3 regions of the Mesorhizobium sp. M2A.F.Ca.ET.043.02.1.1 genome follow, and region 1 is predicted to be linked to each of the others. Evidence: predicted binding sites of a transcription regulator. Region 1 holds the regulator's gene; each other region holds the start of a gene.
What was found. Region 1 encodes LexA, which represses DNA repair genes until DNA is damaged. Its sites were predicted from a motif close to TGTTCNNNNTGTGTTCNG; they were not measured.
Positions count from the first base shown of each region.

Region 2: a site for LexA is predicted at 969-986, ahead of EJ068_RS00335 (single-stranded DNA-binding protein). Genes of this name have one in related genera too.
Region 3: a site for LexA is predicted at 1,018-1,035, ahead of EJ068_RS25870 (sel1 repeat family protein). Genes of this name have one in related genera too.

Region 1 covers NZ_CP034445.1:6,658,531-6,660,728, forward strand. The annotation lists partial or broken gene kynU (kynureninase) at 1-428, opposite strand, end outside; gene lexA (transcriptional repressor LexA) at 883-1,617, shown strand; gene EJ068_RS32230 (ComEC/Rec2 family competence protein) at 1,611-2,198, opposite strand, start outside.
Region 2 covers NZ_CP034445.1:68,087-70,284, reverse strand. The annotation lists gene EJ068_RS00350 (SRPBCC domain-containing protein) at 1-153, opposite strand, end outside; gene EJ068_RS00345 (metalloregulator ArsR/SmtB family transcription factor) at 150-464, opposite strand; gene EJ068_RS00340 (cupin domain-containing protein) at 510-890, opposite strand; gene EJ068_RS00335 (single-stranded DNA-binding protein) at 1,087-1,605, shown strand; gene EJ068_RS00325 (OsmC family protein) at 1,868-2,198, shown strand, end outside.
Region 3 covers NZ_CP034445.1:5,471,301-5,473,498, forward strand. The annotation lists gene EJ068_RS33735 (hypothetical protein) at 59-193, opposite strand; gene EJ068_RS25865 (DUF2147 domain-containing protein) at 390-731, opposite strand; gene EJ068_RS25870 (sel1 repeat family protein) at 1,171-1,437, shown strand; partial or broken gene EJ068_RS25875 (ABC transporter substrate-binding protein) at 1,865-2,198, shown strand, end outside.

The DNA.
Region 1 (2,198 bases):
GCCGCGTTTCGAGGACACCCCTCCGCCATGTAGAGGTCGGTCGGAAAGCTGTCGCCTTCGGCAACGATCACCGAGCGGTCGGGTCGCATCGCGAGCGCCGCATGCAGGACCTTGTAGATGTTGATCGAGGTGGTGTCGCATACGACCGTCTGGCCAGGCGCGGCGCCGATCAGACGCCCGAGCCGGTCGCCCAGCTTGACAGGCATGTCGAACCAGCCGGCGGTGTTCCAGGCACGGATGAGATCCTGCGCCCATTCCTGCTTCGCGGCCGTCTCGATCTCGTTGAAGACATTGATCGAAGCGGCGCCCAGTGAATTGCCATCAAGGTATATCACCCCTTCCGGCAGAACAAAGCGATCGCGCAAGGGGCGCAGCGGGTCCGCGGCGTCCATCGCCACGACCTCGGCAAGATCGGGAATTCCCCTCATGTGCTACCGCCTCCATTTCGACCCAGGCCGCTACATCCCTCCGGCGACCAAGGCGGTTGTCCCATCACCGTCCGCAACCCGGCAAGAACCTTCTGTCCTATGTTAGCTGGTCCATAGACGGCAAAGGCTGAGGATCGGAATCGTCGCCAAGGTTGGCATTTTGAGTTCGTTTCGTTCACGTTACGGTACATGGTTGGGTCAGCTGACTGGATCCCTTCAGCACCTCCGCGACGATGTCGCCTCTCAATTTCAGCATAAGGAGAATTGCAAAATCGAGCGGAATCAATGACACAGCCCAACCGGTGGCGGCCAGGCACCGTCGGATGCAACATTCTTTCGCCCGCCTTAAGAAATTCATTAAACTTTAAACGGTTGCGGAACACAACTGGAACAGATAGTGTTTGTTCTGGGTTTGTTTTTCTGATTCTGGTTTCGGAACCCGTGGGGGCCGCCAATGCTGACGCGCAAACAACATGAACTCCTGATGTTCATCCATGAACGCCTGAAGGAGAGCGGGATCCCTCCATCCTTCGACGAGATGAAGGAAGCGCTCGACCTCGCCTCGAAGTCCGGCATCCATCGGCTGATCACGGCGCTGGAAGAACGCGGCTTCATTCGCCGGCTACCGAACCGGGCGCGCGCGTTGGAAGTCTTGCGCCTGCCCGACTCGATCGCTCCCGGCCTGAACGCCGCGAAGAAATTTTCGCCAAGCGTCATCCAGGGCGGCCAGGGCAATCTAAGTCGAGAGGTCAAGCCGGCAGCGCCCTCACGTACGCCGACACCCAGCAATGATGACGACGCCGCTTCAGCCGTGTCCATTCCGGTGATGGGCCGCATCGCCGCCGGTGTGCCGATCGACGCCATTCAGCACCAGACGCATTCGATCTCGGTCCCGCCGGACATGATCATGGGCGGCGAGCATTATGCGCTGGAGGTCAAGGGCGACTCGATGATCGAGGCCGGCATCTTCGACGGCGACACCGTCATCATCCGAAACGCCAACACGGCGAGCCCGGGCGAGATCGTGGTGGCGCTCGTCGATGATGAGGAAGCGACGCTCAAGCGCTTCCGCCGCAAGGGCGCCTCGATCGCGCTGGAGGCCGCCAACCCGGCCTACGAGACCCGCATCTTCGGGCCGGATCGGGTCAAGGTGCAGGGCAAGCTCGTCGGGCTGATCCGCCGCTACTGATCCGGCTTCGAGGGCTTGGCCCTCTCAGGCTTTTCATAAGGCGGCAGTCCCCTCGCCTCGCGCGTGTATTTGCGCTGCTCGTGCCAGGGCCGATATGGCTTTTCGACCGCATATTGGATGGTTGCTCGCGCGGTTGCCGATTGTGGATCGAAGAAGACGGCGGCGCTGCCGTCACGCGCCAGTTGGCGCTTGGTGACGACAAGCACGCGCTGATCCCAGCAGGGATTGTAGGCCGTCGCATCGTTGATGACGATGAGGTCGGCAAAGCCGCAGGCGGGCCGTGCGCTGTCGCGGTTTTCGGCGAGCGCCACGATCGCGCTGGACGGATGCCGGCCAATGCAGAGGTCGCCGGTGCAATAGAAGGGCGAGCCTGGCGGCAGGTCGACCGGGTCGGCGATATCGAGAGCATCCTTGGCAAATGTCTCCGGCGGTACGATGTCCTCGGCCTTCAGCGCCCGCTTCCAATTGTCGGTGGTGAACTCGTTGGAGCGTTCGCGGTTGACGGCAAGCTCGCCGCCACCGATCGGCATCGCCACGAGATGCGCGTCCTCCGAGATCAGCACATCCGGCGTGCGCACATG
Region 2 (2,198 bases), 110 kb from region 1:
GCCAGCTTCCGCCTTGATGTCGTTCGGCATCATCCAGGCGGCCAGCAGTTCCGGCTCGGTCAGCGCCCGCCAGACCTTTTCCGGCGGATCGGCAAGCTCGCATTCGAAGCTGAGCGGGGCCTCTGCCGCTGTCGGATTCTCTGCCTTGGTCATTGGTCCATTCCCTTCAGAACCGTCTTCAACTTCTCGATGCCTTCCGGCCAGAAGGCGCGGTAGCGTTCGATCCAGCCGAGCAGCGGGTCGAGCCCCTGCGGATCGGCGCGGTAGTAGGCGTTGCGGCCAGCGCGCCGCTCGACCACCAGGCCGGCGCCGCGCAGAATGGCGAGATGCTGCGAGACCGCCGGCTGCGACACGCTCATGCCGGCGCGCAGCTCGGTCACTGTCATCTCGCTGGCGGTCAGCCGCTCATAGACGGCGCGACGGGTGGGGTCGGCGAGCGCCCGGAAAATCTCTGCTTCGATCATGCGGAAAGCATAAGTCGATACTTATAGATTTGGCAAGCGCTGTTTTTATGATGTCCAGCGCTTCACCGGATTCGCGGCTCCGTCGAAGCTTGCTTCGAAGATCGGCGATGCGAGCACGGCATGGATGTGGAGCATGCCGGACCCAATGTTGCGAAAGCCATGCCTGCGATGCGCCGGGATGATCAGCGACTGCCCCGCAGTCAGTACTGCTCGCCTGTCTTCGATCCACATTTCGGCCTCGCCGGCAATCACTGTCAGCACTTCCTCCACCGAATGCGAATGGGTCGGCGCCCCGGTTGCCGGTTCGACCCACTGTTCGAATATGCAAAGCTCGGCCGCGCCGTTGGCGGCGGCAACACGCATCCGCGTCTCCACTCCGGTCCGCCAAAGTTCGCGCGGCTGATCCTCATGTGTCAGGGTGTTCATTCGGAGATATCCCCTTTCGTTTCCCACACCAGGACACTACCTCTTGCTGACATTCCTTGACAGAAGCATCGGTTATGCTAGAACGAAAGAGGAACAAAAACCTTGTGGGAAAAGCCAGCCTTTACGGGCGTGGGCGGCCCTGAGGCTGTAAGGTGAGCGACTTAAAATTTGTTTCGGATGAGCGCGGAGAAGTACGATGGCGGGTAGCGTCAACAAGGTCATTCTGGTCGGCAATCTCGGGGCGGACCCTGAAATCCGCCGCCTGAATTCCGGCGATCCGGTCGTCAACATCCGCATCGCCACCTCGGAAAGCTGGCGCGACAAGAATTCGGGCGAGCGCAAGGAAAAGACCGAGTGGCATAATGTCGTCATCTTCAACGACCAGCTCGCCAAGGTGGCCGAGCAGTATCTGAAGAAGGGCATGAAGGTCTATGTCGAGGGCCAGCTGCAGACCCGCAAATGGCAGGACCAGACCGGCAATGACCGCTACACGACCGAGGTGGTGCTGCAGAAATTCCGTGGCGAGCTGCAGATGCTCGACGCGCGCGGCGAGGGCGGTAGCGGCCAGGTCGGTAACTATTCAGGCGGCAGCAGCCGTGGTTCCGATTTCGGCCAGTCGGGCCCGAACGAAGGTTTCAGCCGCGGTGGCGGCGGTTCCAGGGGCGGCGGTGGCGGCGGCGCGTCGCGGGAGCTGGATGACGAGATCCCGTTCTAAGCGTCTCGACATGGTCGTTTAGAGGAAGGCGATGTCGCTCGGACCGCTTCCGTCGGCGCCGCCTCCAATCCCATGGCATGCCTTCGCGGCCTTTGCCGCTTTAGCCATCCATCCTTCGCCGGCAGTAACCTTCATAGAGCGGGACACTTGTGAGGGCTTCGGCCGGCGTAGGCCGGTTCTCGGAACCCGCCATTTTCTGCGCGGCCTGACCTGAATCTCAACAGGCCTTAGCGCGGACCGGAATTTCTCAAGGAAGACCACCGTGAAAGCACGCGTCAAATGGGTCGAGGAACGCACCTTTGTCGGCGAATCCGGCAGCGGGCATAAGGTCGTGCTGGGCACGGCGCATGGGCCGGATGGGAAGACGCCTGGGCCGAGCCCGATGGAACTGGTGCTGATCGGCGCCGGCGGCTGCTCGGCCTATGACGTCGTGCATATCCTGGAGAAAGGCCGCGAGGCGGTCGAGGATTGCGTGGTGGAGCTCGACGCCGACCGGGCCGAGACCGACCCGAAAGTGTTCACCCGCATCCATATGCATTTCATCGTCAAGGGCCGCGCGCTCTCGCATGACAAGGTGAAACGGGCGATCGACC
Region 3 (2,198 bases), 1.2 Mb from region 1:
TGTCCCGATTTTCAACGTGGTCGATTTTCAACTTTGTCGTTTCTGCGCGTCACTTGGTTCACGGAGCCGAGAACCCAGCCACGGGCCGTTCCCACAAGCGGGCCGAGTGGCCGCCCTCGGCCACCAGGATGGCGAAGAGCATGCCGAACAGGCTCATCAGCAGGCAGACGATGGTGAAGCGACGGGCAAGCATTTCTCTCTCCTTCAATGCGGGAGAGAATGCCGCAATGCCTCTGAACCGGTTCTGAGACGGGTATTCATCTGCGGTTCAAAATGATTGACGAGGTCTCAAGCCGCCGTCGGCGACAAGACCGTTCGGCGGAGCGCCGCCGCCGCAAAAGAAAACGGGGCCGCTCGGGGCCCCGTTTCGGATGATCTCGGAAGGTCAGTTACAGCTTGTGCCAGGTCTGGCTCTTGCAGATCAGGCCGCCGAGCACGCAGCCGCTCATCTTCAGCGAGGTGCCCGACAGCGTCGCCTTGCCGGAATAGGTCTTGTCGGTTTCCGGGTCGGCGATGGTGCCGGTGTATTTGTTGTCGCCGGCGGCCTTGAAGGAGCCGATCGTCTTGCCGGAGTACTTGCCGGATTTCAGCGTGATGGAGAACGCATCGCTGCCAGCGATTGCCGCCGTCGAGCCGGCCTGCGTCTTCCAATTGCCTTCGATCGGGTCGGCCCACGCGGCGCCCGCCATGATCAAGGTGGCCGCCAGGGCCAGGCTCGTCTTTCGAAACATCTTGTGCTCCTCCCAATGGGCATGCGGCGGACTCCGGCCCGCCTTCCAGTCCCTTACGCAAAGGTAAAGCTAGTCCAGCTCCCGCCAAAACAAAAGCGGTGCCGCCACGGAAGGTTGTAGCGTTTTTCGCCTCGCGCATGGCCGAAAATGAACGGCACTGGAAAAACGCTTCGGTTCCCGTGGTTAGCGAAGTCTTGATTCCGCTCCCGCCAATTTTCATCGAATTTGACGCAAAACCCCGCAAACGCTGGATTCCCATGCTTAACGGTTTCCCGCGTTTACCTCTTGTTTTAGCTTTGTTTTCCGCAAATTAAGCAAGCCATTTAACGACGGATTCAAGGCCAGGCTTCATCCTCGAAAGCATCGAAAGAGCGGCCCGCCCCGAGGGAAAGCAAGGGACAGAAGGAGGCAGCTCTCGGGAGCCAGACAGGGGATTGAAATGGCACGTTTTGAAATGCTTGAAGACGGCTTCGGCGCCATGGGGGCAACTGCCCAGGCCGACATTCTTTTCGAACTGGGCATGATGTATGCGACCGGCCGCGATTGCGAGACCGATGTCGTCGCCGCCCACAAATGGTTCAACATCGCCGCGATCAAGGGTTCGGTCCGCGCCGCCGAGCTGCGCTCGGAACTGTCTGCCACCATGTCGAAGGTAGAGATCGCCATGGCGCTGCGCGAAGCCCGCGAATGGATGACGATGCACTGATCCTGCGCGCAGCGCTGAGAGGTTGATTTGGACAAGGCCGCGAAAAGACGGCCGGCCCACAAGACCAAGAACGCGGCAGGCCAACAGGGCAAAGCCGCGCCGACCATGATCCCGAACCGAAGGTCCACGCAGTGAAAAGGGGAGTGCGGTTTTCGGATAAGATCATGGTCCACTAGAAACAGGGAAGCGAGCGGGTTTCAGGCGGGGGCGTCTGGGGAGCTCGACTGCAAAAGCCGCGACCGACCGAAACAAGGTCGGCGCGGCTTTTTGCATTACACGGGCGCGTGGCCCAAGAAATCCTCGCCGGAATGAACCAAAACCGGCCGTACTGTCATCTCGACAGTCTCGGCGAAGGGTGAAATTGTCCCGGCTCTGTGAAAGAAGCGCGGCCATGCCGCCGCGCGCAAGTGGAGGAGTTCTGATAGCCATGAAAAGATTGGGTATTTTGAGCGCGGCCGCATTTGGCCTGATGATGAGCGCCCCGGTTGCCTTTGCCGACGACATCACCATTTCGGTGGTCGGCCCGATGACCGGCCAGCTCGCCACCATCGGTGACCAGTTCAAGCAGGGCGCGCAGGCTGCCGCCGCCGCCATCAACGCCGCCGGCGGCGTCAACGGCTCGCAGATCAAGCTCGACATCGAGGACGACCAATGCGATCCGAAGCAGGCGGTGTCGGTTGCCAACCGCATCGTCGCCAACGGCGTCAAGTTCGTCGACGGCCATGCCTGCTCGGGCTCGAGCATTCCGGCTTCCGCCGTCT